Aeoliella mucimassa: one gene and its partner. The protein of the gene in region 1 binds, or shares a complex with, the protein of each later gene. Links are inferred from orthologs where the notes say so. Each region holds a gene or a part of one and is shown on either strand. Other genes may lie near its edges.

Evidence for each region.
Region 2: the proteins of Pan181_RS09815 (region 1) and accD are in contact, whole or in part, in a solved structure (PDB 8UXZ), measured with the Escherichia coli proteins. The link is inferred for Aeoliella mucimassa from one-to-one orthologs.

The regions. Positions count from the first base shown.
Region 1 is NZ_CP036278.1:2,426,961-2,442,658, forward strand. What follows is about bases 7,955-10,722. They hold Pan181_RS09815 (acetyl-CoA carboxylase carboxyltransferase subunit alpha), read left to right. Parts: upstream 7,955-8,735; coding sequence 8,736-9,710; downstream 9,711-10,722. Other genes in these bases: Pan181_RS09810 (serine/threonine protein kinase), read left to right, coding at 7,955-8,658; Pan181_RS09820 (hypothetical protein), read left to right, coding at 9,788-10,309; Pan181_RS09825 (rolling circle replication-associated protein), read left to right, coding at 10,445-10,722. Outside these bases: Pan181_RS09765 (hypothetical protein), read left to right, coding at 1-744; Pan181_RS09770 (hypothetical protein), read left to right, coding at 927-1,490; Pan181_RS09775 (redoxin domain-containing protein), read right to left, coding at 1,681-2,583; Pan181_RS09780 (Uma2 family endonuclease), read left to right, coding at 2,746-3,408; tRNA pseudouridine(38-40) synthase TruA, read left to right, coding at 3,405-4,178; Pan181_RS09790 (IS5 family transposase), read left to right, coding at 4,587-5,528; Pan181_RS09795 (IS630 family transposase), read right to left, coding at 5,779-6,867; Pan181_RS09800 (hypothetical protein), read left to right, coding at 7,005-7,193; Pan181_RS09805 (hypothetical protein), read right to left, coding at 7,250-7,636; more of Pan181_RS09810, read left to right, coding at 7,813-7,954; more of Pan181_RS09825, read left to right, coding at 10,723-11,527; Pan181_RS09830 (hypothetical protein), read left to right, coding at 11,508-12,152; Pan181_RS09835 (hypothetical protein), read left to right, coding at 12,379-12,648; Pan181_RS26035 (hypothetical protein), read left to right, coding at 12,815-13,177; Pan181_RS26040 (hypothetical protein), read left to right, coding at 13,240-13,407; Pan181_RS09840 (hypothetical protein), read left to right, coding at 13,613-13,921; and 2 more genes. UniProt on the Escherichia coli protein: Component of the acetyl coenzyme A carboxylase (ACC) complex. First, biotin carboxylase catalyzes the carboxylation of biotin on its carrier protein (BCCP) and then the CO(2) group is transferred by the carboxyltransferase to acetyl-CoA to form malonyl-CoA.
Region 2 is NZ_CP036278.1:293,154-309,066, forward strand. What follows is about bases 8,657-11,639. They hold accD (acetyl-CoA carboxylase, carboxyltransferase subunit beta), read left to right. Parts: upstream 8,657-9,695; coding sequence 9,696-10,583; downstream 10,584-11,639. Other genes in these bases: rpe (ribulose-phosphate 3-epimerase), read left to right, coding at 8,657-8,873; Pan181_RS01170 (histidine phosphatase family protein), read left to right, coding at 8,937-9,527; Pan181_RS01180 (DUF433 domain-containing protein), read left to right, coding at 10,599-10,871; Pan181_RS01185 (DUF5615 family PIN-like protein), read left to right, coding at 10,874-11,221; Pan181_RS01190 (hypothetical protein), read left to right, coding at 11,465-11,639. In the rest of the region: Pan181_RS01115 (type II secretion system F family protein), read left to right, coding at 1-226; Pan181_RS01120 (IS5 family transposase), read left to right, coding at 290-1,231; Pan181_RS01125 (type II secretion system F family protein), read left to right, coding at 1,358-1,990; Pan181_RS01130 (type II secretion system F family protein), read left to right, coding at 2,054-3,070; Pan181_RS01135 (type II secretion system F family protein), read left to right, coding at 3,128-4,393; Pan181_RS01140 (type II secretion system protein), read left to right, coding at 4,396-4,875; Pan181_RS01145 (hypothetical protein), read left to right, coding at 4,872-5,366; Pan181_RS01150 (type II secretion system protein), read left to right, coding at 5,363-5,782; Pan181_RS01155 (DUF1559 family PulG-like putative transporter), read left to right, coding at 5,846-7,042; SMC-Scp complex subunit ScpB, read left to right, coding at 7,119-7,778; more of rpe, read left to right, coding at 8,049-8,656; more of Pan181_RS01190, read left to right, coding at 11,640-12,229; Pan181_RS01195 (IS5 family transposase), read right to left, coding at 12,281-13,075; Pan181_RS01200 (hypothetical protein), read right to left, coding at 13,132-13,788; Pan181_RS01205 (hypothetical protein), read left to right, coding at 14,284-15,195; Pan181_RS01210 (IS5 family transposase), read left to right, coding at 15,738-15,913.

The DNA of each region.
Region 1 (15,698 bases):
CGAATCGAAGGTGTATTACGCGGTAGCTTCAGCGATTGGACAAGTTTTCTGAAGGATACACTCAAATTGTCGATGGGATACCTGAGTGACTTCGAAGACAACCTAATAGAAGCTTGCCAGCGCAGACACCTCCTCGTTCATAACGGCGGGATTATGAATAAGATCTACCAGAACAAAGTGCCGGAATCAGTGATGTCGAAGGTTCCGGTTGGTATGCCCATTCAAATACTTCAGGGATATCTTGATCAGGCAATTGACAAATTTGAACGTTTCTTATTGCTAGTTGCGTTCGAACTATGGAAGAAAATAGCACCGGATGATGTTGAAAGAGCAGGTGTAATTCTAGAATTGAGCTACGACCACTTGTGTGCCGAGCGTTGGCAAATCGCGGAAAACTTGTCGTACTTTCTTGCCGGCGACATGAAGCAACCTGAAATCGCCCGCCTGACCGCACGAATCAATTATTGGCAAGCGTTGAAATGGCAGGGCAAATTCGAGGATAAACGGCGTGAGGTGGAAGATGAAGATTTTTCCGCCAAGGAGGAGAAATATACTCTGGCCCAAGCAGCGCTTCTAGATGATGAAGACCGGTTTTTCCAGATACTCCCCGGCATACTTGAATCAAATAAACTCACCTATGAAGATCTCAATGAATGGCCATTGTTCAGGTCAATGCGTGATACAGATACTTTCAGAAACATATATGCCGCCGCGCCTGAGGTAAACGCCATAGATCCCCAATAGCAATCCGTTGCACATGGAGTTCCGGGCCGCACGGGGTCATAAATCAATGTCGTTCGACGCGATCCGGTAAACATAACAATTCTCGCTAATGGAATCCAAAACATGTCGATCAACTTCACCAGCTTGCTAATTTTCATTGGGATTTACGTCCTTCTCGCAACTCTCCGCGAAGTCAGAAGCAAATGACGGATAATACACTTGCAATTGAGTCCGCCATTACCCGCGCAGGCTACATAAACACCGTCCTCGTTGGCGGCGTTTTGTTTGCCGCGACTGTCTGTCTAATCAGAAACCGCAAGAAAGATGAATTCGAATTGCTTGGCGTAGAAATGCCCGTCAAATTCTTCCCTACTCTTTCCATGGGATACACGGTTGCACACATCTACTGCACATACTTGTTTTCGCAACTCTGTTGCACACTCGGGATGAACCTGGATGTGTGGAATGCCTTGACCTATAAGGGACCATTCATCTTTAATGGAATGCTGCCTCGTAACGCAATTTGGTCACTCGAGTTCAACGGCATATCCATTCCTATGTTGACGTCAATACATACCCTTGACCCAACCCTTTGGCTATTCTATTCATTTATTGCGATCGTGTATTTTGGGTTTCTAGCCTCAGCATCAGTCGCTGGCTATTCCAAACGAGCGTCGCACCTTCTCGCGGCGACGCTTGTTTTTATAAACTGGCTAACTGGATCGGTATGGGCAAATTCGGCCAGCTTGCTTCAAGCAACATCGTAGATCACAAGACAACAGAATATGAACCGAAGCGGCCAGCACGACGCAGCCAATCCACCGAGTATCTATGCGACGCATCATCGACTCCTTCAGGAACAAGCGACCAACTCCTCTCCTCCTGCAAATCATTGACCTTAGTATCGCCCGAACCTGGGTGGCTGGCAAGCTTCGTGTCGAACTCCTAACCGTTCGCCTACTTAGCCAACTCCCGATCCAGCAGCTTGCGGAGCTTAGGAATCTCCTCCTCCCAGCCGCCGGTCCATTCGTAGGCGATCACTCCATCTCGCGAGATTAAAAAGGTCCGGGGAATCGCCTGGGTGGCGAACTGGTCGTACACCGCGCGGTCGGGGTCGGGCGCTAGGGGGAAGGTCCATTCGTGCTGCTCTTGGTAGGGCTTGAGGATCTCGGTGGTCTCTTCGCGGCCGACGACGTACAGGCGGAAGTCGGGGTGGTGTTGGTAGTCGTCCCACAGCGTTTGCAAGTGAGGCAATTCCGTCTGGCAGGGGCCGCACCACGTGGCGAAGAAGTTCAGCACGACCACCTTGCCTCGCAGTTCGTCGGAACGAATGGCAACACCGTCGAGGGTGGTGAATGCAAACTCGGGCACCGGGTCGCCAATGGTAACGAGCGTGCCGGGCTGGTTGTCGTGATGGATGACGGTGAGGTAGGGGAGCAGCAGCGTCGTGACGTGCGGGGCGAGGCCAATCGTTAGCAGCACGATGGCCAATAGCGACCGTCCTAAAGTTTGGCGACGCTGGGGACCGCCCGGCGAGAAGACCGACTTCGCCGCGCGGACGAGGGCCACGCTCAACCCCATCGCGAGCAGCAGGGCGGGCACGCCAAACAGCAGGGTGGAGAGTGTGGTCCTCTCGTGACTGTAGAGGCCCACCATGACCGACGCCTGCATGCCGAAGTAGATGGCGAACACCACCAATGAGAACAACGCCCGCCGCCATAACGTGCGACGGCGCGACTTATTCGACGGCAGCAGGGCAAAGATGGCGAGAATCACCGCCAGGCAGAGCGCCACGATGGCAGCGGTGGTCATTACCCAGTCGGCATAGACAAACACGCGAAACGCCTGATGGGGATCCATACTCGCAGCTCCTGAAGGGCAGGGGGGCACCCCCGAAATGATAAGCTCCACGGCCAATGCGGGACACCAGCCACTCTAGCCCTTCGTTGGCGGGTGAGGATTCTTGGGGTAAAATAGAGTGAACGTAAGAAAGGGACCCTGCCGCCCCCCACTGAGTGAACAATGTCAATCGCCCACGAAAACGCTGCCACCAACACATCCGCGATTCCCTCCCTGTGGGAAAACGGCATCACTCTGCAAGGGGTAAGCTGGGAGACTTATGCGAAGTTCGTCGATAGCCTCGGCGACCGACGGGTGTTCGTAAGCTACGATCGTGGTTTGATGGAGATACAAACGGTGAGCCCTTCGTACCCACACGAGTATGGCATTGACCTGCTAGTTTCGCTGATTCACGTGATTCGGTTCCAGCGAGGGACGGCCATTGCGGGTGGAGGTTCGACAACGCATCGCCGCGAGGATCTTGAACGAGGCGTGGAACCTGATGCTTGTTTCTGGATTGAAAATGAGCCCAAGATGCGAGGCGTCAAAGAACTCGACCTCAATGAAGTGCCGCCCCCCGACTTGGTCATCGAAGTCGATATCCACTCCAGCTCCGTCGACCGTATCGAGACCTTCTGCAAACTGGGTGTTCCCGAAATCTGGCTCATTCGTGACGAGCAGCTGTACTTCCTCGTGGTCGATGGCGATCAATACGCCGAAGCGTTGACGAGTCGCAGTTTTCCGTTTGTCGATTGTGCTTCAGTAAACGAAGCCCTCAAGGCAATTGAAACACTTGGCGAGAGCGAAGCCCTAAATCAGCTCCTAACCAAGCTCAAACTGCGGTGAACGAATCTGCTCCCCCTCCGATGCGCTGGCTAAAACTCACCGTAGCCTACGATGGCACCGCGTACGCGGGGTGGCAGTTTCAGCCGAACGAGCCGACCGTGCAGGCGGCGTTGGCCGACGCCTGGCGTGCGATAACTGCCGAGGACGCGACGCTCACCGCCAGCGGGCGGACCGATGCGGGGGTGCACGCCGTGGGGCAGGTGGTCGGCGTATCGACGGCTAGCCAGTTGCCGCACGAGCGACTGCGGCAGGGGCTCAATGCCAAGTTGCCGGACGACATCGTGGTGACCGAGGTGGTCGACGCGCCGGCCGGATTCCATGCAACGCACGACTCGCTGCGCAAACTTTATCGCTACCAGATCCACAACTCGCGGGTGCGGCCGCTGATGGACCGGCGGTATCGCTGGCACTTGCCACAGACCCTCGACGTGGCGGCCATGCAAGCGGCGGCAGCGCACCTGGTGGGCCGGCACGACTTCGCCTCGTTCGAGACCACTGGCTCCGAACGCAGCTCGACGGTGCGCACGATTATTCGGGCCACAGTAGAGCAGGGGGGCAGCGGAGGGGAGCAAGTCGACATCGAAGTGGAAGGGGATGGCTTCCTCTACAACATGGTCCGCGGCATCGCCGGCACGCTGGTCGAGGTCGGCCGCGGCGCCCGCCAGCCCGACTGGATGCTCGAAGTGCTCGCCGCCCGCGACCGCCGCGCGGCAGGCCCAAATGCACCAGCGTTGGGGTTGGTGCTGGTGCAGGTGGTTTACGCGGAGTGAGGAATGGGAGTGGCAGATTTCATTGGAGGCATCGACTGCGATGGGGTGGAAATCCGATTGGCTATACCAACTTGTCTTTTCTGAAATCGAATCCGTTTGGCAGAGGGCGCAACGATACGATGAACAACTTGGGCCCCCGCCGGAAGAAATGAGAGTGCGAGAGTTTCGTGAAGCCGACTGGGATGGACCTCACTGCAAGGGGCAAGTGTCAAATCAGTGGCTTTGCAACCCCAATGGGTGGGAACAAGTTGAGCCATTTGACTACCAGGCGCCAACAACGCGAAAAGCTTACTACAACTTCGGCTCGGCAAACTTCTCTATCGATTGGCCTTGTTGAACAATTAGTCACAAACCTCCGTAAAAACTAACGTGGAATGGAACCACGTACCTTTTTTACGGAGATCGAACATGGCTACGAAAGAAAAACGAACCTACAAAGTCACGAACTGGAAGGAGTATAACAAGTCGCTCATCGAGCGTGGAAACATCACTATTTGGTTTAGCGACGAGGCGTTGGAGAACTGGGAACATCCTAACGACCAGACAAAAGTCGGTCGCCCTTTTGTCTTCAGCGATACGGCGATCGAGTGCTTGCTGACGATTCGCGAACTGCTGAAACTTCCCTATCGGCAGACTGAGGGATTCGGCCGCTCGCTGGTGGCGATGTTGGGCGTCGAGGCAGCGATTCCCAATTATTCTTCGCTCGCCAAGCGAGCCAGCAAGCTGAATGTTTCGCTCGATATCGCTAACAAGAGGGGCGACATCGATATCGTGGTGGATAGCACCGGCATGAAAGTGTTTGGCGAGGGCGAATGGAAGATGCGGACGCATGGCAAGTCGAAGCGGCGGACATGGCGGAAGCTGCATTTGTCGGTGAATCCTGACACCCGCGAGATTGTGGCGGAGATTTTGACCGAGAACAGTTGCCACGATGCCGATGCGGTTCCCGAAATGCTGGAGCAGGTGGAGCAGCCCGTAAAAAAGTTTCACGGCGACGGTAGTTACGACAAGTGGAAGGTTTATGAAGGGCTGGAATCCGAAGGCATTGAGCCGGTGATTCCGCCGCAGCACAACGCCAAGATCAAACAACATGGCAACTCTGCGGAGGAGCCTTTGCCCCGGGACGAGGCAATTCGTCAGATTCGACGCAAGGGGCGTAGGAGTTGGAAAGAGGAAGTGGGCTATCATCGTAGAAGCTTGGCGGAAACGACCATGTACCGAGTGAAACAAAGCTTTGGGAGCCATCTCAAAAACCGAGTATTCGAAAACCAACAAACGGAAGCCCGCTTGCGCTGTAAAATCATCAATCAATTCACCCAACTCGGGCTTCCACAGTTCGAGTGGAGTTAGTCAACAAGGCCCTATCGATTCGTCACGCAAGCACGTACTCATTGAGTACGTGCTCGGTCCGCATGATGGACGCGGTTATGTACTCGAAGTAGTCGGGCAGGGGGAGACCGGAAAGCTGCGTCGTTCGGCGCACAACACATGGATTTCCTAACATTGTTTACTACAGACTTCCCTGATGAAGACAGATTCTCCCTACGAGTCATAGCTCGTCGGCTGGATTGGATGCGATTCATCTAATACGCATTCTAATTTAAACCTGCGCGTTTGAGCCGCCATCAACATACGGGGCGGCACAGACGGTTTTGATGAGTTCTTCGTTGAGCACGGCGGTCCGCCATGCGGTCATGGCCGCTTCTTCCAAGTCATCGTAGTCGTCGTAGGCCCGGTTGCTCCAGAAGTGGCTTTTGAGGTAATGCCAGAGGTTTTCGATTGGGTTAAGTTCAGGGCTGTAGGGCGGCAGTTGCACCAGCGACACGTTTTCTGGGACCTGAATTGCCTTGCTGGTGTGGAAGCCGGCGCCATCCCAGATCATCACGGCGTGCTCGCCCTCGGGGATCGTTTCGGAGAACGATTCCAAGAACGAGTTAATGATCTTCGTGTTCAGTTGCGGGCTCAGCAGGCCCTCGGCGTGTCCGGTTTCCGGGCAGACCGCCCCAATCACCCACAAGTATTCGTATTCGGTTTGACGGACGGCGGTCGGTCGGGAGCCCCGCTCGGCCCACAGGTTGGTGTTGGTCCCCTGCTGTCCGAACCGTGATTCGTCCTGGAAGTAGACCCGCAGCTGTTTATGGGGATGCTCCGCGGCGATCTCCTTGATTCGCTCAGGCCACTCCCGCTTGAACGCCTCGATCTTTTCAGGGTCTGCTTTGCGATGACGCGGCCTGGGACGCAGGTAGCTGTAGCCCAATCGGTGTAGCAGCCAGTACACCGCAGGCAACGACCGCCTCACGCCGAACTCCTCGGCCAAGATGCGTTGGAAGTCCTTGCCCCGCAACGAGCAGACAAGGTCTTCGCTCGTTGGCCCTGCCGCGAGACGCTCACGAAACGTCTGCTCTTGGTCGGCTGTGAGTGGCAGGTTCAACGACCCACCGCGGTGGTCGTCCAGCCCCGCCAGCCCGTGTCGATTGTATCGGGCGACCCACTCCTGGCACGCCCGTCGCGATAGCCCAACAGCGGCTGCCACAGCGGGGGCCGTCCAGCCCTCGTGACCTAAGATCAGAATCCGCAACCGCTTGGAGCGATTGACGTTCTTCTCCACACGCTCCAATCGCTTTAACTCCGCAAGCGGAAGATGCCCCGCCACTTTCATCGCGACCTCCATGTTCTCGGAAAGTCGCATTATGATGGGGGGAATAGGAAAGCGCAATAGAAAGCGCGCAGCTCTTCTTTAGAATGCGTATAAGTCCACCTTGATCCAGCGTCGCGTCACCTACTGTCTTGCGAATTTTCTGAACAACCACTTTACAAGCAAGTTTCATGGACTCTTCCTTCACGGCATCAGAGCAGGGCTTCTTTCTCGGCCTTTATCGCTGCGCGGTACTGGAACAAGAGAAACTACCTGACAGCTTTCGCAAGGCCTTGCAACAAGTCGAGCAACTCATTGCCGAACATGGCGAAGCCATTTTTTATGAACTTCCCAAGCGGTGGAGAGAGTTGGTAACCTAGCGAGAAGACTCGGCAGAAGTTCCTATTTTTGTGCACTCATCGCTTCCCACAGCTAGCTACTCCTCGTCCCCGTACGCCTGGCGCTCGAAATAGTTGTCGCGGTAGGCTCGGCGGCCGGTCCACCAGGCGACGAGCGAGCACCATCCGTAGGCCGGCAAAAACAGGGGGCCCCAGCGTTCGTATTGCCGAACGTGCACGTGCTCGTGGTCGCGGACCAAATCGAGGGCAGTGGGGGTGGTGCCGAGAATCGTGTGCCCGAGGGTCAGGCCAAACACCTGCCAGCGGTCGAGCAGCCACTGCGAGAATCCGCCATGAAACTCCAGAACTCCGCGACGAATCTGCACTCTGCCGCCGGAGATCAGGGTCAACAATCCCGCGACGAGCCCCAGCAGCGAATTGGGCCCGGCCCAGATTAATCGCAGGAAACGCAGTATTTGGTCCATTTCGGCAAGTTCACGCAGCAGGCAAGGGGGGCGAATGTTCTCACTTTATCGGTTTGCAACGACTGGATAAACTATAAGGACGGGCAATTCGCCCGCGCGTGATTCATGGTTTCCCGTATCGCCAACCGAAAGGCAGCCGCGTGGCATCAGGCAACGAGTTCGTCGGAAATTATCGCATGTTCCATCTGATACGCGCAGGCGGTGTCTATCAGATCTGGGCGGTGCGCCCGATGTCCGAGAACAAGCTGTACGCGATGAAGTGGCTACCGCCGGGCGAAAAGTACACCCGCCGGGCGCTCACCGAGCTGCGGCATGAGTTTGCGGTAGGCAAGACCCTCGACCATCCCGAGGTAATCAAGACCTACGACTTCCAAACGACCAACAACGGGGCCTACATGCTGCTGGAGATCTACAAGTCTCCCAATATGAAGCAGCGAATCGTCACCGACCCGTTCGATATCAAGTGTCGCGCGAAGGAGATATTAATTAATTGCGCGTCGGGACTGGCTCACATGCACGAGCGTGGCTGGGTGCATCGCGACGTGAAGCCCGATAATTTCCTGGTGGGCGACGACAGCGAAGTGCGGGTGATCGACTTCAACCTAGCTCGCAAAATCAAAACGGGACTCAGCAAGATCTTCTCGGGCAAGGCTCAGGTGCAAGGCACCCACAGCTACATGGCCCCCGAGCAAATCCGCGGCCAACACGTCGACCCGCGGGCCGATGTTTACAGCCTGGGCTGCGTGGCCTACGAACTGTTCAACGGCAAGCCGCCGTTCACGGCCAACTCGTTCCAGGAACTGCTGACCAAACACCTGAAGAGCAAGCCGCCAGATCTAACCGTGATCGACAAGAACATCACGCCCGAGTTCGCTGCTTTTGTACAGCGGATGATGGCCAAGGATGCGAACGACCGTCCGGCAACGATGAAAGACGCGCAAATGGAACTTCGCTCGCTGCAGTTGTTCTACTCGCCGCCGAAACCACCCAAAACAGCTGAACACCACGAAGAGGAAGCTTAGCGTCTGCCGACCGCTCACCAGCGGCGACTTCGCGAGCACCTCACTTAACGACAAGATAAATCGAGAAGACCAAAACCATGGCTAGCACCTCCTACCAACTTGAGTTCGAAAGTCCACTGCGAGAACTCGAAGACACCATCGCCTCGCTCGAAGCCGACAATCAGGACTCCGGCGAAGTTCGCGACGAACTTCGCGCAGCCCGTAAAGCACTGCTCGACAAGACCCGCGAGATCTACGGTTCGCTCGACGAATGGCAAACGGTGCGCGTGGCTCGTCATCCCGATCGGCCGATGTTCACCGACTACGTCGATTTGATCTGCGATGAGTTCGTCGAACTGCATGGCGACAAGTTCTTTGGCGACGATCGCGCGCTGCGAACCGGCTTCGCCAAGATCGACGAGTTCAAAGTGATGATGGTCGGCCACCACAAAGGCAAGACACTCAAGGAACGCAACGAGTGTTACTTTGGCTGTGCTCATCCCGAAGGCTATCGCAAGGCGATGCTCAAGATGAAGAAAGCCGCCAAGTATGGGCTGCCCATCATTTGCTTGATCGACACGCCGGGCGCGTACCCAGGCATCGGCGCCGAGGAACGCGGTCAGGCTCAAGTGATTGCTGAGAGCATGCTGGAGATGTCGCGGCTTGAGACCCCGATCATCTGCATCGTGATCGGCGAAGGTGGCTCCGGCGGCGCGCTGGGCATCGGCGTTGGCGACCGCGTTGCGGTGCTCGAGTTCTCGTACTACTCGGTGATCAGCCCTGAAGGTTGCGCCGGCATCTTGTGGAAGAGCCACGACTTCGCCGAGAACGCTGCCAAGGCATTAAAACTCACGTCGAAGCATTTGAAGCGATTAGGGGCCGTCGACGACGTCATAGAAGAGCCAACAGGCGGTGCCCATCGCGACCATTATCAAATGGCTGCGCGGATGAAACAGTACCTGGTGAAGACGCTTCGCGAACTCACCGAAAAGCCAACCGACACGCTGCTCGAAGAACGCTACGGCAAGTTCCGCCAGATCGGCATGTTCGTCGAGGAGACGGTCGCCGGCTAAATCTCCTCAACATAAGGAGGCGTGCGATGTGTCGTTATCGTGTGACTCGATGGTTAATGTTGCTACTCCTGTGCGCCATGGCTGGCTGCTCGTCGCTGACGACCACCCAGCCGTTGGGCAAACCAGCTTCCGCTTTGGACACCAGGAAGCTCGCTGGCATCTGGCTCACGCCAGAGAACGAACCGATGTTCGTTCACCATGTTGTGGACAATCGGCTTCGCGTGGCAGGAGTCGATTGGGATGACGACGAACCCCAGCTCCGAAAAATGGAGGTCCTGGTCACCACGGATGACGACCGAATGTACTTCAATGTGTTACCACCGCAGCCCGAGGAAGAATCAGACGCGCCAGACGAGTACACCATTTATCGCGTGACTCCGTCAGAAGGCGACATGCTTGTGCTGAGGATCTTGAATATCGAGACCTTCGCCAAGGCGGTGGAGAATGGCCAGCTCAGCGGCACCGTGGATCGCAATGAGAACAATGTGCACGTCAAACTGACGCCGAAGGAATCCGAGCTGGACGACTTCGTTTCGCCCGACAAAGCGGCCGAGCAATTCATCCTCGATGGTGCCATAGTGCTACGCCGTTTGAAATAGCACAACAGCCAAGCAGAGTGACCCTACAAGCCAGGGCACCCGGTACGCAACGTCCGATAATCGCCGTGAAGAATGTCACCATGCGGCACCGTCAGAGTAGGGCGGTGTGCATGGTGCAGACAAGATGTCTGCATCGTGCTTTTACACGATGTGAAAGACATGATACTTCTCAAGCACAAGCGGTGCGAATCTTGGCTGCATCCTGTTGATTGCCAAGCTGTCGCGGCTCGTTATTTTCATCGACTCTACGAACGTTGCCGAGGTCGTCGGCGGCTGTTCATTACACTCACGTATGATCGGAAGCCCTACAAGTCGGCTGCCGATCTCTATCGTGCCCAGTCCGACGAGAAGCACGTCGCCATGTTCATGCGGCGTCTGTCACGCCATCTCAAGAAGAAGCTCACAGGGAAGTGGGTTTGCAAGATGGAGTTCCAGGAGGGGGGCTGGGTTCATTTTCATCTGCTGTTACTCGATGAGACGTTCATCCCTCACGAGGACTTAATGCGTCTGTGGGGTCACGGCTTCGTCGACGTTCAGAATGGGACGAAGGGCAAGCTCAAGTACTTGTGCAAGTACGTCTTCAAGGATGGGAAGATTCCGGCCTTTCTCCTGTTTGAACGGCCGCGGTCGGTCAAGATCATCCGCACGAGCCCAGGCTTCTGGCCGAAGGAGAACCCCGAGACCGAAGCCGAGCGGGCTGCCCGGCTGGAAGATGAGCGTATCTACCGCGAGTATGGCCCGCCCCCTCCACAGCAAATTCCTGGCTATGAGTGCATCGGTGCCCGCGTGTCGCGGCCACGGGAGACGCTCGCCAAGGTAGGCGACAAGGTCTGCACCCTGAAAGTGGACCTTGGTGCGTTGCTGAATGTCCTGATGAATGCCGGCGTATGCATTCAGGAGGCTCCGGAGGGGGCGGGGTGGCTGGCCGTCGATTGTTCGTTCGATAAAGTGCTGGCGAATCTGCGGACCGCCCAGCGGCTTGGGGAGTGCGGTCCCGAGCAGGGGCCCCGAGCCGCTGGGCGGCCGCGAAGCGGCCGACCATTTCACTTGATAGAAACCGGAAATCGTGACACAGGACCACGCACCGTGCGGGAGTTCCTGCAAGCGGTCTTCCGGCTTCCTTGGGTCGATCAGTGGTTCCGCGAGGATGCGGAATCGTCCATTAGGCAACCGGGGGGCAATTGGAAGGAGTCGAACTGTGCAACTGCGGCTGTCTGAGGAGCAAAAGGACTACGTTGCCTCGTTGTATCGGTGGTCCACTGGAGTGAAAGCACGATTACGGTATTGGCTTCCAGACGCAGCAGATCAAGAGGATGCGTTTTCGGGAGCGTTATTGGCGGTTGTGCATGGCATTCTTGCCGGTACGTGGACGAAGCCAAAGCCGGAGGAGGAGTTCGGTCGACTCATGTACTTAGCAAAGCAGTGGCGATGCGAGCAGTTGCGTAAGCGGCATTGGGTCGACTGCGAACTTCTCGACGAGTTTGATTATCTCGATCCGGAAATGTGGAGAGACGAACCACTTGAACATCGGGAACCTTGTAAGTCGTATCGGGTGTTCTTGGAGGAGGTCGAGAACCTTCCAGGATCGAAGCGGTTGTTAATGCAAGTCGTGCTTGAACTGTGGAAAAACAACGCAGTACCGGTGCGTGAATTGTTTAGTAGCAAGTGTGAGGAACTGCGAACGGCGTTTAGCCTGGCTCTCGGTCGTGAAGTGAAAGAGAAGACCTTGCAAGAGGCAATCAGAATCAGCCGCCGGCGGCTGTACTCGGCATTACTTCGCCGAGGAGTCATGTCGGGCGATCTGGTTGACATGCGGGTCAGGAATGGCAAGCAGTTCATTTAATCGTTTAGGTAGTGCCAGGAGGTGTAAGCAGTTGGGGGTTGCCTCAACTGAGTTAGCGAGTGGTGCCAAAGGGTCCGGGGAGGTCGCTTCCCATGTCTTTCCCGACCAATTCCCGGCCCTTTGGTTCCACGTAGCGGCCTTGGCTGCCCGAAGGTGAGGCAACAGGGTCCCGAACTGCTTGCACCTCCTGGTGCTACCGACTGTTACCCTTTAAGGAGTGTTGAAAATGGGATTTATCTCGATCTGGCAGATCAAAGGCGTGGTCTCAGAGGTTCGCGAACTGACGAGCCAAAAGAATCCGAATTGGCGTGGTTACGTCGCCAAGATTCAGACGCTTGGTTCGACGTTCGAAGTCAACGTCGAAGACGAAACAACCTGGAAATCACTGGAGACCGGAGCCGGGTACGACTTCTCGGGCAATCTCACGAATAACAATGGTCGCATTCGCCTGGAGCTTGTTCACGCGAAGGCACTACGGGAACCAGCAGCGGCGTAAACCGAGGTATAGCGTCGGCTCTCGACCTGGGGAACCGATCACAAGGGGAACCAGGTTCGGGAGTGATTATCATGGATGATGACGTAGTGGTGCTTGTGGCTACTGTGTTTCTATTAGGCGTGGCCCTCGGGTTCTTACTGGCGGTCCAATACGTAGGGTTCTGAAAATGGATTATCAACAGATACTGACGGATGTACTTGGTTACTCGTTAAGTAGTTTTGAAATCTTTCTGCTCGTGATTATCACTGGTCTGTGGACTGCTCTTTATGTGGGTACGATTCGTCTTAAGTTGGCTGGGTGTCGAACCTCTGAAGAAGAGCAGGAACATTTCGCGGGTTGGCCTCCTCAAAGTCCTGGGTGCGTAGCGGTTGGAACCGCCTGTGGGTTGTTTGTTGGGTGCGTACTCGGTTCGACATTGGTGGCAATTGAGGCCATCATGGAGCGTTTTGGATGTGGCCAGTGGGAAGCCTTCCGACGACTCTTCTCGGCTATGATCGAATCTTTCGGGAGCGTGATTCAACTGTGGTAAGACCGTATCGCAAAGATGGGTATCAGCACCGTGTACCGGTTAAGGTTCGCCTTACGCCGGAGGTGATTGAAAAGCTCGACGAGTTCGCGGAGCAACTCCAGGCGAGCCGAGCCCATGTTTGCGATTTGGTTTTGTCCGTGGCAATGAATGAAGAAGCAGAACGGTTCTGCGATGCTGTTGCCGAGCGGCTCAATGATGCTCGGGAGAAACTGCGGGAGAGGTGGCAGTAATGGATGAGCCGATAGTCTCGATTCCTGTGTTTGGCGATTGGTCTGTCGCGAACGTGATCACCAGAGCCATCATTGTGGTGGGTGCCAACATTGCCGTGGGTTCAGCAGCACTGATTGCGTTCCTCATCATTCGGTACGGCCTCCGCTGGGTCCGTATCGCGTTGTGGGCGAGACGCATTACTAATGCATTGAGGGAGGATGATTGATGACAACACGCGAGGTCCTGGAAGACTACGGAGTGAATTACCTCCTTCACGAGGTCGACCGCCTCACGGATCAGATGGCAGAGAAGCTGCAACAACGGGAGGAGTACCGCGAACTGAAACGGATTGCGGAGACTCAACCAGGGTTAGTGAAGGAAGCCTTGTACATGCTGTTGGCAGATCGCATGTCGGGGATTGCTGTCGATCGACTGGAGAAGCGATTGACGATCGCGGCCAAGGTCGAGGAGATGCACGACAAGCAGATCGCGGAGCAACAGAAGAAGCTCAAAAGTGAGGAGGACGCGTGGTAGCGTGTGTATCGGATGCTAATTAGAATAGGGTTGTCCTATTCCTGTTGTCTTCCGAGATCGATAATGGCTAAGTTTTTGAATACGTCGGCGATAACCTATTACGTTGAGGAGCTGATAAAGGGCGCTCGAGAGCGATTGATCATCATAAGCCCGTATCTCAAGTTCAATGATCGTGTGCGTGAGCTGTTAGAGGACAAGGATCGGCTGAAGATCGATGTACGGATCGTTTACGGCAAAAACGAGTTGCACCCTGATGAAACCAATTGGCTTAAGTCGCTGGGATTTGTGCGATGTAGCTTTTGTAAGAACCTTCATGCGAAGTGTTACCTAAGCGAGACGGGAGCGATTGTTACCTCAATGAACATGTATGAGTTCTCGCAGGTGAATAACAACGAAATGGGCGTTCTGATTACGCGTAAGAACGACCCGGAGTTGTATTCCGATGCGTACAAGGAGGCGCAACGTCTAATCCGGATCAGTGATGAGGTAAAGCTGTCAGTGGAGAAGGTGACAACGGGTAGCGAGGAGCCCTGCTCTGATGAGCCTGAGAGGGAGAGTGCCCCTGGGGTGGCGAGGCTATCGACCACGAAGCTGTCCAAACACGTGGGCATGAAGACGAAGGATCTGTTTACTAAGCTGCTCCGCTTGGGATGGATTGAGAAGGCGGACTCGGGCTGGGCGTTGACGGCAGCAGGAGAAGAGAAGGGCGGTGTAGTGAAGAATAGCAAACGATATGGAGAGTACATTACGTGGCCTAGTGATCTCAATCTTGGAGAGTAGCTTGCGTGACTGATGTTATTGATAGTTTTCGACCGGAATCGTTCGAAACGGACTTGACGGAGAATTCGCTAGCGGCTTAGTATTTGATGAGAGGTTGTTGGAGCAACTTCTAACTCTGATCCGGCCAGAGAGGTAGACCGGAAAGCGGCAGTTCAGTAACGCCCTCGATGCAGGGAAGCACTGGCGGAATAAAGAAGCCCCCGCGGGTGTTGGAGCACCCCGGAGGCATGGCCCATTGGTGATTTGAGGTAGAAACAAATGGACGTGTCCATTCTACCCGCGAAACACTTCGCAGCAAGGTCCTTTTGTTCGCCCGGACCTTTTTCGGCGTACCCCCAACGTCCGATAATCGCTGTTATGTTCGTTTTAGGCCGTTTTTCCCCGGGAAATACGGCCATCCCCGTGATAGCGACGTTCGCGTTATCGGCAGGCTTCTTCAACGATGCAGTTGCCTACCCTGCGTTGATTCGTTGCTTCATCGCAATCAACCAAGCGAGTTGTACGTCAGGCTTGTTGAGCGTCAGCGTTAGTTGCCTGGCCATGTGTTGGAGCTCGACGAGCCCCACGTGTTGCCACCGTTCTGGGTGCCGCCTTGGGGCCAAGTACCACCACCCTGCGGCCAGGTCGAACCACCGTTATTGCCAGGGGGGTTCGACTGGGGTGCAGGCTGTTGCGTGCTGGTGGTGTTGCCGCCAGTTGGCCAACCACCCCCCTGCCCGCTTTGGTCGCTCCCCGGCCAGCCGCCAAGATCGTTCAAACCGCTACCAGCCGGTTGATTGGGATCGAGCCCTTGCTCAATGCGGTCGACGTACGGACCGATGACTTTCTGCACCTCGGGCGGGACCACCGCGTCGCTCTTGGCCAGGATCACTCCGATGTAGTGCCCTGCTCTCGAGTTGAGAATCGCTGGGCGGTACGACTCGAGCAACGTGGCCGCAAAGAACGTGATGGCGATGCACCAAAGCACGCCGCGGGCGAAGCCGATGAGTGCGCCCAT
Region 2 (15,913 bases), 2.1 Mb from region 1 along the record:
CGAGTTAGAAGGAAAAAAACTCCCCGAGATGTATCTCGCTGTGATTTCGGCAGGGCTTGAAAGCGGAGAGCCAGCCGGGGCGCTCGAAGCGGTATCGCAAAGCGCCGCCCGACTGGCAACGCTCCGCCAAACCACTGGTATCGCGCTGATCGTGCCAGTTATGGTGGTCGTTATCGCGAGTGCCTTGTTCGGATTTCTGCTTCAAATGGCCTTGTTGAACAATTAGTCACAAACCTCCGTAAAAACTAACGTGGAATGGAACCACGTACCTTTTTTACGGAGATCGAACATGGCTACGAAAGAAAAACGAACCTACAAAGTCACGAACTGGAAGGAGTATAACAAGTCGCTCATCGAGCGTGGAAACATCACTATTTGGTTTAGCGACGAGGCGTTGGAGAACTGGGAACATCCTAACGACCAGACAAAAGTCGGTCGCCCTTTTGTCTTCAGCGATACGGCGATCGAGTGCTTGCTGACGATTCGCGAACTGCTGAAACTTCCCTATCGGCAGACTGAGGGATTCGGCCGCTCGCTGGTGGCGATGTTGGGCGTCGAGGCAGCGATTCCCAATTATTCTTCGCTCGCCAAGCGAGCCAGCAAGCTGAATGTTTCGCTCGATATCGCTAACAAGAGGGGCGACATCGATATCGTGGTGGATAGCACCGGCATGAAAGTGTTTGGCGAGGGCGAATGGAAGATGCGGACGCATGGCAAGTCGAAGCGGCGGACATGGCGGAAGCTGCATTTGTCGGTGAATCCTGACACCCGCGAGATTGTGGCGGAGATTTTGACCGAGAACAGTTGCCACGATGCCGATGCGGTTCCCGAAATGCTGGAGCAGGTGGAGCAGCCCGTAAAAAAGTTTCACGGCGACGGTAGTTACGACAAGTGGAAGGTTTATGAAGGGCTGGAATCCGAAGGCATTGAGCCGGTGATTCCGCCGCAGCACAACGCCAAGATCAAACAACATGGCAACTCTGCGGAGGAGCCTTTGCCCCGGGACGAGGCAATTCGTCAGATTCGACGCAAGGGGCGTAGGAGTTGGAAAGAGGAAGTGGGCTATCATCGTAGAAGCTTGGCGGAAACGACCATGTACCGAGTGAAACAAAGCTTTGGGAGCCATCTCAAAAACCGAGTATTCGAAAACCAACAAACGGAAGCCCGCTTGCGCTGTAAAATCATCAATCAATTCACCCAACTCGGGCTTCCACAGTTCGAGTGGAGTTAGTCAACAAGGCCCTGTAAAATCATCAATCAATTCACCCAACTCGGGCTTCCACAGTTCGAGTGGAGTTAGTCAACAAGGCCGCTTCAAATTGCCGTTGGACACAGCTCCTGGATTGCTCCCGAAGCGATGCATGGCTGGAGCAAGTGGGCCGCAGATGGTTGGACTAGCCTGCTGTTTGGGGTCGTCATTCCCACGCTGGCAGTACTCATGCCAGTTCTCTGGTGGGTGCGAACCGACAGCGCCCGCTCGCTTTCAAGCAACGGTTGGACCGTGCTAGGGTGGATCCCTGGCGCTCGCCGGTTGCATCGGCTGAATACCGCGGCCACGTTTGCCGACGTGTTGCATATGACGGTCAAGGCGGGAGTGCCATGGGGACGGGCGATGCGCGACGCGGGGGCGGCTTGCGGCAACCGTCGGTATCGCCGGGCTGCGTTCGCCATTGCCAAGTCGCTCGATGCGGGAGAGTCGCTCGCTGGCTCCAGTAGCGATGCGATCGAAAAACAGCTCAAGAAACTACCCTCGCTGGTGCGTGTGGCCCTCAAGTCGTCGGACCAGCGTGTGTTCATGGAGTCGTCGCTGCTGCGGGCGGCCAAGGCGTACGAACGTCGCTCCAGCGAACTGCACAGCGCGCTCATCAGTTGGGTACCAGCGATGCTTACCTTTGGACTCGCTGGAGGAATTACCGCGGCATACGCTGTCGCGTTGATGTGGCCTTATGCAGTGATGCTCAAAACGATGGCCAGCGGATTGTGGAGATAACCAACCAGATCGAGCCTCATCGGCTCGGCAGCTTTTTCTTCGTCTCGAACTACAAACCTTTGCGTGGATAACGACCCAGCCAACTCGAACGTCCGCTCGTCGACCTCGGCGACGGCCAGCGATGCGCGTTTGCCTTTCGGGGTGGTGCTCGAAGCCCTGGCCGACGATCTCGGCGATGCAAAGGTTCGGCGAGCGGTGAATCAGATGCTGCCGGAACTCAAGGCTGGGCAACCGGTTGAGCAGGTGATCGCCAAGCACGAACGGAAGTTGCCGCCGTATCTGGTGGGGCTGCTCCGCACCGCGACCGATGGTGAGCGACTAACCGAAACGTGCGACGCTTTGGTGCAGCTTCGCGAGGCCCGGCTGCATACCTGGCGCGTGATGGCCGGCATGCTGATGTACCCGTTGCTGCTCGTTCTGGCGTTCGTTGGGCTGGCTTGCCTGATGTCGTGGGCCATCGTACCACCGATGGCGTCGTTGATGAACGAGTTCGACCTCGAGTTGCCGGTAACGTCGGAGTGGTTCTTCGGGACCGCTTACTTGATACCGTGGGTGACCATCGCGTTTGCCGGTCTGTTTGCCTTGGTGCTGGTCGGTCCGCGACTGTTTGGCGTTGGATACGCGCTCCGCAACACGCTGCCGGTGTTGGGGCAACTATATGTGTGCTTGTCGCATGAGCAGTTTGCGGTGACGCTGGCGAACTTCGTGCGGCTGAAGATTCCCATGCCCGAAGCCCTGCGATACACGGCCGACTTGCTCGACGACGGCAGCCTTTCGCGAGCGAGTCGACGGGCGGCCGATCGTGTGGAGCGCGGGGCGAGCCTGGCCGAGTCGATCAGCATATCGCGGCAGTTTGCTCGTTCGCTAACCACCATGGTCGCGTGGGGCGAAACGTCGTCGTCGTTCGACGAAAGCCTGATGCTGGCCGCCGAGATGTTTGCCGATCATCGTTTTCAGCGGGTGCAGTTGCTCCGCCGAATCGTTCCTCCGCTCACGTTGGTGGCCGTCGCCAGCCTTACGCTGTCGGCCGTCGCCTCGATGGTAATGCCTTTGGTAAAGTTGATTGAAGGACTTAGTTAACAGGAAGACAGGTCTTAGCGGGTAGTTGTCCTCCGACTGACATAACGCATGTTTATATTGGTTCCCCTATTTCTGTTCGGCATCGGCTTCCTCCTGCGATGGGGGGCAAAGCTGCTGTACGGAGTGCGCGGACCACTGCCCGAAGATCCCACGGTGCTGGCCGTGAACATGGTGAGTTGGTTGTTCGTCGGCATGGGGTTATTGGTCGGACTCGGTATGCCGCTCGGCGTGGCGATGGTCGGCGGTGTATTTGGCATGGTGTTTTGGGTGATCGCCTGGTTCGCGCTGGTCGACACGGTGCAAGCAATGCGGCAATCGAAGCGGCGGATGAATGCCAAGGTGCTCTCGGTCGCCGAGCGCGAAGGCCGCCTCGCCGAGTCGCTCGACCTTTTGCAGCAGGTGTGGACCGGGCAGATGCTAGCTAACGACACGCGCAACCTGGCCATGACACTCCGCACTGGGCAACCGCTTTACGAATCGATCGTGTTGAACCATCGCGCGCTGCCGGTCGAAGCGGCCGCGTACGCGGCTGTTGGCTCGCTGGCCAACGACGAGCCTGCCGCCCTCGACGAGCTAAGCCAGCCCGACTCGCCGGTGCTGTCCATTGCCTGGCGCGGCTGGTTCGACTACATCGCGTATGCCATTGGTATGCTCGTGATGATGACGGGAATCCTCTCGTTCTTGATGATCAAGATCGTGCCACAGTTTCGCCAGATCTTCGAGGAGTTTGGTTTAGAGCTCCCTGCGATGACCGAAATGCTGGTGATGGCAGCCGATCGGCTGATGCCGCTAGCGGCCCTGGCAATGATGGTACTCATGCTTGTGATGCTCGCCATCGGTATCGTCGGCATCATGATGCTGTCTGGTTACGACGGATTTAATCGCATCCTCGATCGCTTTCGCGGGCCGACTCGGATGGCTAGCGCGTTGCGACTGCTCGCCTTCGCTATCGAACGTAAGGTCGAACTGCGAAGCGCGGTGTACGCGTTGGTGCAAACTTATCCTTCCTCCAAAGCACGGCAGCAACTCCATGATTGCTACCTGGCGATCGAAGCGGGCAGGCCTTGGCTGTCCGCGCTGGCCCAGAGCCGGGTGCTGCGTCGCGACGAAGCTGCCCTGGTCGATTCCGCCCAGGCGGTGGGTAACGTTCCCTGGGCGCTACGGCAAATTGCCGATCGCCGGGAGCGGACTGCTGCGAATCGGTTGAATCTGTTTGGCAAGTTCTTTGGGCCGCTCATCGTCATTAGCCTATCGATGGTGGTCGGCTACATCGTGATCTCGCTGTTTATCCCACTTATAAAACTCATCCAAGGACTTACCTGAGCATGAAGCCCTGGCGAACAAAACGCAGTCGCGATCGTCGCGGCATGCTGCTGGTCGAAACCGTGCTAAGCCTGCTAGCGCTGGCCGTGGTGGTGCTCTCCATCACGCAGGCCATGGTGATGCTCGACCGCGCTCGGAAGGCCACGGCTCGGTTCGACCTGGTGAGTCGCGAGCTGGAGAACGTGCTCACCGAGTTCACCAGCCAGCGGTACGACGAAATCACCGCCGACTCGGCTGCCGGGCTGGCGGTGCCGACCGCGGTCGCCGAAGTGTTTCCTCGTGCAACGCTAGAGACCATGGTGGTCGACGAATCGAACCCCGCGGCCAAGCGCGTCACGGCCAAGCTTACGCCTGGTAGCGACGATCGCGTGCAACCCATCTGCTTGACCACTTGGGTGTACGACGCCACAGAGGCCCCCATCGCTAATGACAACGAAGCCTCGTCCGCTCCGCCGGCAGGGGAGGGGGAGGACTCGCCATGAGACGAACCTCGCGATCCCACCGCCGCGGATACACCATGGTGGAATGCCTGGCGGTGGTCACCCTCACGACCATCGTGCTGCATGGTTCGATCATGTTCCTCATGTCGCTCTCGCGATGGGGCGAGCAGGCGAGCACTGGGCCGCTGCGTGCGGATGCTTGCGATCGATTGGAGCAATCGCTTCGCGTGGAACTGCAGCAGTCGACCAAAGTATCGGTGGATGGCAGTTTGCTGACGATTGCGACCCCAGCTGGCACGAGCAACTGGCAACTCGTGGGCGACGCCTGCCAGTTGAAGGCCACGCGCGACACGCAGAACCAGTTCGATCGGTTTGCAATCGGACCGTACACCACCTGGCAATGGAGCGAGTCGCCGACCACCCGCGAGCTGACGATCGCCGACTCCGCAGAACCATCGCTCCCGGTGGTACGGATCGTCGTGCCGGCCGTATCGGACGAAGCCACCGCAGCAGCCGAGGAGGCCCAGCCATGATTTTCTCGCAGCAGCAACCTGCAACCAGGCGGCGACCCACTGCAGCTCGGCGGGGGGTGACGTTGTTGGTGGTCATCGTGATCATTTCGGTGAGCATGTTGATTCTCGCCGGCGCGGTCCGGTCGCTCGTCGACGAGCATCGCCAAACGCGGTTGCGACATACCCATCGACAATGCCGAATAATCGCCCACGCAGCACTCGAGCGGGCGCGGGCAAAGCACCTGGCAAACAACAGCTACACCGGCGAAACCTGGACCATCGATGCCGACGAGGTGGAGTTCGCCAAGCCGTTTCAGGTGACGATTGAAGTCGAACCCTCCGATGGCGAAATCCAATGGAAAGCAACCGCCCGCTACCCGGCCGAGGGAACTCCCGAAGCGTCGGAGTCGGCTGCGGCAGCGTTGAATCGCGAATAGTTTCGCCAAACCACTAAAGCCAACACTTACCAAAACCGTTTGAACGATTGAGGATATCCAACCATGTACGCGAAACGTCGCTCCGCTTTTACGTTGGTCGAACTGCTGGTGGTAATCGCCATCATCGGCATTCTGGTCGCGCTGTTGTTGCCAGCCATTCAAGCGGCCCGCGAAGCCGCGCGGCGTACCAGTTGCATTAACAACGTGCGGCAGATCGTGCTCGGCATCCACAACTACGAGTTGGCGTACGATCACTTGCCGGTTGGCACTACCAACAAGACCGGCCCCATCAACAACCTGCCCGACGGCCATCACATCAGCTGGCTCGCCCGCACGCTGCCGTACATCGGCGAGCAAAACCGCGCGGCGCACCTCGATCCGCAGTTGAGTGCTTACCACCAGGCCAACGACACGGTTCGGCAAACAACGATCGAGCTGCTGATCTGTCCTAGCTACGGCGGCATGGATTCGGCGGCTTCCAACTACGCGGGTTGCCATCACGATCGTGAAGCACCGATTGACGAAGACAACAACGGCGCCTTCGTCTTGAATCGGCGGATTCATCTCGAAGACCTCAAAGACGGCGCCAGCTACACGTTCTTGATCGGCGAAAAGCTGCCGGACGATTACGACCTTGGCTGGTTGAGTGGTACCTCGGCAACGCTTCGCAACACCGGTTTTGCTCCCAACACCACCATCAACGGTGGTTCCAATAGTTGGAGCGAGTACTCGACACCCGACGAATTGCCCTGGGCTACTTCGGGTGGGTACGGCATGGACTACTGGGGCGAGTCCGACCTGGATGAAACCGATGAAGAGTGGGATGCCGACACCTTTGTCGAAGGGGAGATCGTGTTCGACGAAGATTTCGACGGCGACGAGTCGGCCGAGGATGGGAATAGGACCGAAGGGGATGCGGGCGAAGCAGCTGACGACGAGACTAAACCCAACAAAGAACTCTCGGAAGAGGAGAAGGACGCAGGGGCGATGCCTCCGGAGGTCGATCAGGAGCAGCTGCAAGAGGATAGTGACGACATGGAACGCGAAGTCGCGCCCGGCTTCCTGGCCCGAAGCTTGCTCGGCGGCAACCCTCAGGCACCGAAGCGAGTCGGAGGATTCGCGGGGCAGCACTCGGGAGTCGTGGTGTTCGGCCTGGCCGACGGAGCCGTCGATACCATTGGAGAAGACATCGACGTGCGGGCGTATCGCCAGATGGCCAACCGCCATGATGGCGAGATTCCTGAGGGCGATCGCTGGTAACCGTACTCGATCGCCTGGTGCTAGCACCGGTGTTTGGCCTTGCCCAGGCAACTCGGCCCCGACTACTATTCCCGGCATGTCGGACCGTGAAACTACTAAATCCGAGGACTCGCCGCTGTCGATCAGGCGGCTCACCAATGCGTTTGCAGCCATGCTTGGCCGCAAGCCATCGGCGAGCGGTGCTAAGAGTGACGCCGCGCCGCGCGAGACCCCAACCAACACCCGCACCATTACCGAGGCCTTGCTGTTCGTCGGCCGGCCCGACAACCAGCCGATGTCGGCCGCTGCGCTAGCCGCCACGATGCGCGACATCACGCCCGAGGAAGTTGCCACAGCGGTCGACGAGTTGAATGCCGAGTACCTGGCCGACTCGAGCGCGATGACCATCGAGCAGTCGGCCGGCGGATACAAAATGGTGCTCCGCGAGGAGTACTCGCGGGTGCGGGATAAGTTCCATGGCAAGCTCAAGCAAACCACGCTCACGCCGACAGCGATGGAAGTGTTGAGCGTCGTGGCGTATCGCCAGCCGATCGAGCTAGCAGCCATCAACGAACTTCGCGGGCAGAACAGCCAATCGCTTGCCAACAGCCTGGTCCGCCGGGGCCTGCTGCGTTTGGAACGCCCGGCCGACAACCCCAAACGCCCGCTGTATCGCACGACCGAGCAGTTTCTCAAGGTGTTTGGGCTGACCCATATCAACCAGTTACCGCAGGCGGCCGAGTTCGAAGTGGCCTGAGCCGCGAGATTCCCCCAGTTTGATAGCTCGTCCCCTGGTTGGGGGTATTCGTCGCAAGTTATTGTCGTGTTTGAGTTTGCGGCCATTTGTGCGGGTTTTCTGCGAGATTTTGAACCATCTAAAACCGCCCAATTAGCGGTAGCGTGCCCCCGGGGGTGGCGAGTAAAATCCGTGTTTTGCATGTCGGCGCGTGGCCGACGCAGCAAACATGGAAGCGTTGCTCCTTTTTGCACCATCCTTACTGAACGGACTTTGCTCGGACCCCACGGTGTGGGTCGCGACAAAACAAGCCTGACCTTCGCGAACCAGCATTTGGTTTGCTTGTGGGCCGACGATCGACGTTTCGCAGCCCTGGCTTGTTCCTTCCTCCTACCTGAGATCCTGTTGTTGGTGACTGCGCTCAACCATCGCGAACAGATCAAATCGCAGCTACGGTCGGCGGCACCCGCGATTGCCCCCTCCATATTGCTCTGCGATTACGCCAAATTGGGGCAAGAGATTGCCGACCTCCAGGCGGCCGGTGCGCAGCTGATGCACCTGGATGTGATGGATGGCCACTTCGTGCCGAACTTCACGTTTGGCATGACCATCGTCGAAGCCGCGCGGCGATCGACCGATTTGCCGCTCGACGTGCATCTGATGATGGAGAACCCAGGGCGGTACCTCAAGCAGTTTCGCGAAGCGGGAGCCGACGTACTGACCGTGCACGAGGAAGTGTGCCGCGACCAACAGGAGCTGGCCGACCTGGTTGCCGAAATCCGAGAACTCGGCGCCCTGGCAGGCATCGCGATTAATCCACCGACACCGCTCGAGAAGATCGATCAGGTTGCTGCGGATTGCGATTTGATTTTGTGTATGAGCGTCATGCCTGGATTTGGCGGGCAGAAGTTCGATCGCACCGCGCTCGACAAATTGCGGACGTTGCACGAACGTGAGGATGTGGATGCATTGTTGGAAGTCGACGGCGGAGTAAACCTCGAGACCATTGCCGACTGCGCCCAGGCGGGAGCGAATTTGCTGGTTGTCGGTTCGGCGATCTCCAGCGGCGAGAACTACGAGAAACGGTTTAGGCAATTGGAACAACTCATTCGATAAACGCTTAGCAACCGCGTGCCGCTCGCTAGCTTGGGCGAACCACGCGAATGGAAAGCGCTCCCTATGAAACAACTTGTACTCGTTCACACCGGCATTACCGAATACGACAAGCAAGGTCGTATCCAGGGAACACTTGATGTTCCTCTGAGCAAGGTAGGCCGCGACCAGATTGAAGCGATTACGCAGGAACTGGCCCCGCTCGGTGCGACCAACCTGTTTACGTCGCCCGGCCAGGCATCGGTGCAAACCAGCGAAATCCTGTCGGCCGCGCTGTCGCTCAAGGTGCGCCCGCTCGATAAGCTCACCAACATCAACTACGGCCTCTGGCAAGGGATGCTGGTGGAAGACGTCAAGCTCAAGCAGCCGAAGGTGTTCCGCAAATGGCAGGAGCAACCCGCGACGGTCTGCCCCCCCGAAGGGGAGACGATTCCCAAGATCACCGATCGCGTCGCCGAGGTGATGACCAAAATCACGAAGAAGGTAAAACCCGACTCCACCACGTTGCTGGTGGCCCCCGCTCCGCTTGCTAGCATCGTGCGCCATGTGGTGACTGGGGCCGACCTGGGCAACCTTTGGCAATCGTTCGAAGCGGCCGGCAGCTGGGAGATTTTCCCGCTGGATAAGCCGGTCAAAGTAGAAATCGGGGGTCCGTAGAAAGCGCAGGTTTTCACGGCAACCGGCCGATTTCCCCTGGAAACCACTGCTTGCCCCTTCCCGCTTTCGTCGCCTACCCGGCCGAATCCGCCTCCCGCTTGCGGGCCGGAGTTGGTAGGATGGCAGCAGCGAACGTAGATTTTTTCCGCAACTTTCCGACTGTTTCGTATGGCAACCGGCGAATTGAAAACCAACCACGATCAGCCTGACAATCCTCAAGACACTGGGGAGCAAGGCGGACCCAAGAAACCTCGTCCCAAGCGTGGGGTGCCGAGCGGATTGTGGCTGCGGTGCCGCGACTGTGGCGAGACCGTATTCCGCAAGACTGTCGCGGAGAACATGAATGTCTGCCCGGTCTGCGGGTACCACATGTATCTCAGCGCGACCGATCGCATTCGCACCTTGCTCGACGAAGGAACCTTCGAAGAGTGGGACGGCGACCTCTTGGCGGCCGACCCGTTGGAGTTCTTCGATAAGAAGGCCTACGTCGAACGCCTGGTCGACGAGCGCAAGCGGACCGGACTCCGCGATGCCGCCCTCACCGGCACCGGCATGATTCGCGCCCGTCGCGTCGCAGTTGGCGTTACCGACTCGGCGTTCATCATGGGTAGCATGGGTTCGGTAGTCGGCGAGCGCCTCACCCGCCTTGTGGAACGTGCAACCGAGCAAAACTTGCCGCTCGTGATCGTTAGCGGTTCCGGCGGCGGTGCCCGCATGCACGAAGGCATCATCTCGCTCATGCAGATGGCCAAGGTCTCGGCCGCCCTCGCGCGGTACGACGAAGCCGGCGGTCTGTTCATCAGCGTGCTGACCGACCCCACCATGGGTGGCGTCGCAGCCAGTTTTGCCTCGCTGGGCGACCTGGTATTCGCCGAGCCCAAAGCGCTGATCGGCTTCGCCGGTCCGCGAACCATCAAAGCCACGATTCGCCTGGAGCTGCCTGAAGGGTTCCAGCGGAGCGAGTTCCTGCTCGAGCATGGCTACATCGACCGCATCGTAAAGCGATCGGACATGAAGAGCGAAATCGCCCGCTCGATCGACTACTGCGGCAAGTAAGGGAAGCAGACGACCATGTCGACCCGTACCGGCCATCGCTATGTGACAACCGATCCGGCGATTCTGAATGGCGAACCAATTATCGAGGGCACCAGAACCTCGGTTCGCGCAATCGTCGAAATCTGGCGCATGGGCGCCGCACCGGAAGAAATTCCGACTAAGCTGCCTCATCTTACCTTGTCCCAGGTGTTTGATGCATTGAGTTATTTCAGTGATCATCAGGATGAAATCCAGCGGTATATCGAGCAAAACGAAATCCCGCCAGAAAAACTCCACCGCTCTCAATAGCTATGAGCCAGTTGTTTGCGAAACTATATCTCGACGAAGATGTGGATGTGACAATTGGCACACTGATCCGTGCAAGGGCGTTCCACGTAACGACCACCACGGAGGCCTCACTGGTTGGTTCCAGTGACCAACAGCAGCTCGAATACGCAGCGAACAATCGCGCGGTCCTGGTTACCCACAATCGAGTCGACTTCGAAAAACTAGTCGATACCTGGTACCGAACCGGAAAGCAGCACGCAGGAGTTGTGATAGCCATTCGGCGAAGTCCGTATGCGATAGCGGAGAGTTTATTGAAGATGGTGAATTCCATGACGGCGGATGAGTTGGTAAATCAGCTGATCTATATTTGAACGAGTCGGAGTTCATTTTTGGTTGGGTTTGAAGGAAACGGTATTGCCCCCATCGATCCCCGAAATGTTAAAGTTTGCGAACGGGGGATGCGTCGTAGGCCGATTGCCTGAGTTCTCATTTTGTTGCCTTGGGGTAGTGCGCATGCAATAATCAACGCTCCTCTTTTCGAACCAGTAGCGACGGGGCAATGGTCGATGTTGCAGGGGCCTGCAACTCGGCTCTATTCGGATGGCAATCATGGCATGAATCGTTCTCTCTTGCTCCTATTCGCTGAGTTGTTGGTCGCGCTGACCATCTGTGGTAATCCCTGCGTTGCTGGGCTCTCCTGGTCGCAAGAGTGGTCTTGGTCTACGGTTTCGGAAAACGACCAGTACATCCTCGTCTCGCTATTGCCGAGTTCTGTGGAAGAGCAGATCGAATTCATAAACAACAGTTCTTGGGAAGATGAAGCCGAACGGATGGCCACCGTTGCCGAGATGCGGCGACTCGAAGCGACCTATTCTGTGAGCGGTGTCTATCGCAACGATGGGTCGACCACTCCCCTCTGGACGCTCAGCCAATTCGTCTCTCTGGCGAAAGTCAGTCCTGATGGTAATCGCGTGATTCAAGTGAGTGCCTACTCGGATATTGGTTGTCCTACGATTTATATTCATGATGCTACGGGGTGTGTGGGATCGATAAGCGATTTCTCAGTTGCAGCTTTGCCAGCACTTGCTTGCGATCGAATCCTTGGAAATCAAGGTCTCTATATTGATGACTGGGCGATAGATCCCAACGATCCTTCTTGGACCTACATGACGATCTCTTGGGCCGACGGGGCCGAGTCGACGGTTCGCCTCGACGACCTCTCGGTGGTTCGATCGAATACTACTCGCTACGCCATGCTGTCGGTGCTCTCGAACCCGAAAGGCATCGCAGCGCTGATCGTGTTTCTGGCGATGGTTTGTTTTCTGGTTTGGGGCTGCTTGCATCTGGTGATGCGGAGCAAACATCGGCGCGACGCTTAACGCACCGCGTACAACGCCTGGTCGTCCATCTCTAAGAACGTGTTTTAAAATTCACTTTTCCGCGCTGGCCAGTCTTTTCGACATGAGGCTGATCATGGCGACGTAGGTGATGGCTTCGCTGGAGGCGGTTGTTTTTTCGTAGTCCTTGCTGTTCCGTCGATGTCGGGCCAGCCAGGCGAAAGTTCGTTCCACGATCCATCGCTTCGGCAATACCACAAACCCTTTTAGGCCGACTGGCCTGAGCACCGTTTGTAGAATCCAACCAAACGTTTCCCAGGTCCAATCGGGCAACCCTGATCGACCGTACGCGAAGTCGCCAAACACAATCTTGATTCGCTTGAATTGCTCGCCCAGCTTGTCCATTACCCATTCGGCTCCGTCCTGGTCCTGCCAATCCGCGCTATGAACGACTATCGCGAGCAACAATCCGAGCGTATCGACCGCCACATGACGCTTGCGGCCCGTGATTTTCTTGGCCGAATCGTAGCCCCTTTCTTCACCTCCTTCGGCCGTGCGAACCGATTGGCTGTCGATGATCGCTACCGTGGGTGTCGACTTCTTGCCTGCCGCTTTGCGTGTTTTGGCTCGCAACGCATCATGAATCTTCTGCCACGTGCCATCATTTCTCCAACGCCAGAAGATGCCGTAAACCGTACTCCAATTCGGAAAGTCCTTAGGCAGCATCCGCCACTGGCAGCCCGTGCGGACGACGTACAAGATCGCGTTGATGATCCGCCGGCGGTCAATCGGACGACGTCCGAACTGCGAACGTGCTGGCAACAACTGACGAAGCAATTGCCATTGTCGATCGGTGACATCACTGCCATACTTCCTTTCCGTTTTCATGCTACGGCTCCTTCCTCAGGCTGCTAACCAAAAGAGGGAGCCGTAGCTGTTTTTCTTTAATCAGGCAATTTCAAAACACGTTCTAAGATGCGTTCGAGCCGGGCGAGGGTCTTGAGGGCGTCGGTCCGTTCGTCGCGAACTTCGGTCAGCTGCTGCGTGCGAATCGCCTGGCGTAGTTCGTCGAAGGCGATCTCGACCGTGCCGCTGTTGGTTGAGTAGCTGTCGCGACTCTTCGCCGCGTCGACAATTACGTGGAGCCGCTCCATCGCCCACGGGGTGGCGAACGCTACTGGCCAACTCGGGGAGCTCGATCGGATCTGCTGCCAGAGTTCCCGGGCTTCGTGGTCGATGCGCTGCTGACGATTGAGTCGCCGGGTGAGCAACTGCTCGGCATGGTGCGCGACCACGCTCTCCTGCAGTGTGTTGCGCTGCACCTGAAGCTGGGCGATCTCCAACTCACGGCGTTTGACTTCCGCACGATTCTGAGCCGCTATCGCTTCGTGGTATTCGCGAATCGACTGCTGGAACCGCCAGCGATCGGTCTGCGACACCGGACCTGGATAGACCGGACCTTGGTTCACAATGATCACCCCATGGTGACCATGATGGCGATACTCCGCCGGGTAGTACGACTTGTTGACATACAGCTGGGCCATCGCGGGGCTGGCGAACAACATCGAGACAATCGCGAATTGCAGAGTCGACTTGAACATGACGATTCCTTTGTAGTCGTAGGGCTTGGTCTAACACGTTGCGAGGCACCCCCACATACGACCCTCGCTCCAAGCTGTAACACGACAAGCCGCAAAAAAGGCAAAATCGTCCGCCGGGCGAGGCGAGCACTTCCGCGCCATAGAATAGGTATGGCTGCTAGGGGAGCGCGGGCCTCGCTCGACCAATCCATATTTCCAGGTCTGGCACGCAGAGCCGATCAGCCCCGTTTTCGGCCCTCGCCGGCGGTCGGCCGCCTGCCTTCCACGAATCTTTTCGCTAGGTGCGGTGTCGCGCATCGAGAAAGACCCCTTTGTTTTTAGGGTGTTTTTGCTGTTCCAAAAGTTTCTTCAGAAATATCCCCCTGGTTCGTAACAACAGCCCAGGGGCCCGTATGAGAGGGTGTAGTTCAAACCACAACAGGCAACGCCAAGCCGACCTGGCTGGCTCGCCTCCCCACTCGAAACCGGAACTTCCGGCCCTGAAAGGAAAAACCCATGACTCGCTCGACCATCGCTACCCTCGCTCTTGTTGCTGTTGTCGCCTCCGCTAGTGCTAGCTCGGCTTTCGCCGGTTGCGGCGGTGGAAAGAAGTACTACGGAGGAGCCTCGAACCTGCACCATCGTTACATCTCCTCTCACAACCACGGCGTTTACAAGCAACCAGTCGTCGTCCACCAGCCAGTCGTTATCGAAAAGAAGGTGATCGTCGAAAAGCCGGCTCATCCTTGCTGCCACCCGAACTACTGCATGACTTACGTGCACCCCGGCGACACCTGGGCCACCTTGTGCGAACGTGCTTACGGCCGCACCGATGTCTGGAACCAAGTGGTCACCTACAACAACATGCAACCTTCGGCTCCTTTGACCGTTGGTCAGCCGATCCAGCTTCCAACGTTCTCGGCCAACGGCCAAGTGGTCGCTTCGTCGGCTCCGATGCCACCGATGCCGGCCTTCATGGCACAACCTGGTCAGCCCCAATTCCAAGGTCAACCGTTTGCTGGTCAGCCACAAGCTCCTGCACCTCAGTTCAACGGCCAGCCTCAAGCCCCTCAGTTCAACGGTCAACCTCAAGGTCCTATCGCTCCCCAAGCTGGTCCTGCTCCTTCGATGAACATTCGCCCCGCCCAGCCTAAGCTGCCGACCTTCAACGCTGGTAGCAGCCTGGTACTCGACGGAAGCAGCTTCGGCAGCACCCCTGGTCAGGTTCAACTGATGGTTGGCCCGATGGCTCTGCCAGTGGCGATCGCCGAGTGGAATGCCAACGAAGTTGCGATCCAACTCCCTGAGCTGCCGCTGACGACTGCTGCCGACGCTCGCTTGATCGTGCTCGACGCTTCCGGCAAAGTGGTCAACGAGTCCGGCATCCGCCTGGCTCCCAAAACCAATCGCCTGGCCATGGGCAACTAAGCTCGCCGCACCGTGCGACGCTCACCGCGAGCAACCACCTGCAACACTTCGCCAACCCCGTCCACACTCTCATGGTGTGGGCGGGGTTTTTTCCGTTGGGGGAGTCGCTACCGAATAGATTCCCACCGCTGTGCAAATAGATTCCCACGACACAGCAATAGATTCCCAATTTACCCACCGATGGGAAAATTGAATCTCCGCCCACGCTGCAAAACCAGTGGTTTTCGGCTGCGAATAGATTCCCATTTCCCAAAACGCATCGAGTGGGAATCTATTTTTGCAGTGGGAACTTATCGCAAGTTCTTTAACTGTATGTGTTTACATCAATGCCTCTCAGGAAAGTGCCCAAAATAGATTCCCATGGGTGGGAAACTATTTTGGGGAGGATTCAGGATACAGGATTCGGGGGTCAGGGCTCAGGGAAGTTCGGATTCCGGATTGCGGAATGGGGATTGGGGAAGGCCTTGTTGAACAATTAGTCACAAACCTCCGTAAAAACTAACGTGGAATGGAACCACGTACCTTTTTTACGGAGATCGAACATGGCTACGAAAGAAAAACGAACCTACAAAGTCACGAACTGGAAGGAGTATAACAAGTCGCTCATCGAGCGTGGAAACATCACTATTTGGTTTAGCGACGAGGCGTTGGAGAACTGGGAACATCCTAACGACCAGACAAAAGTCGGTCGCCCTTTTGTCTTCAGCGATACGGCGAT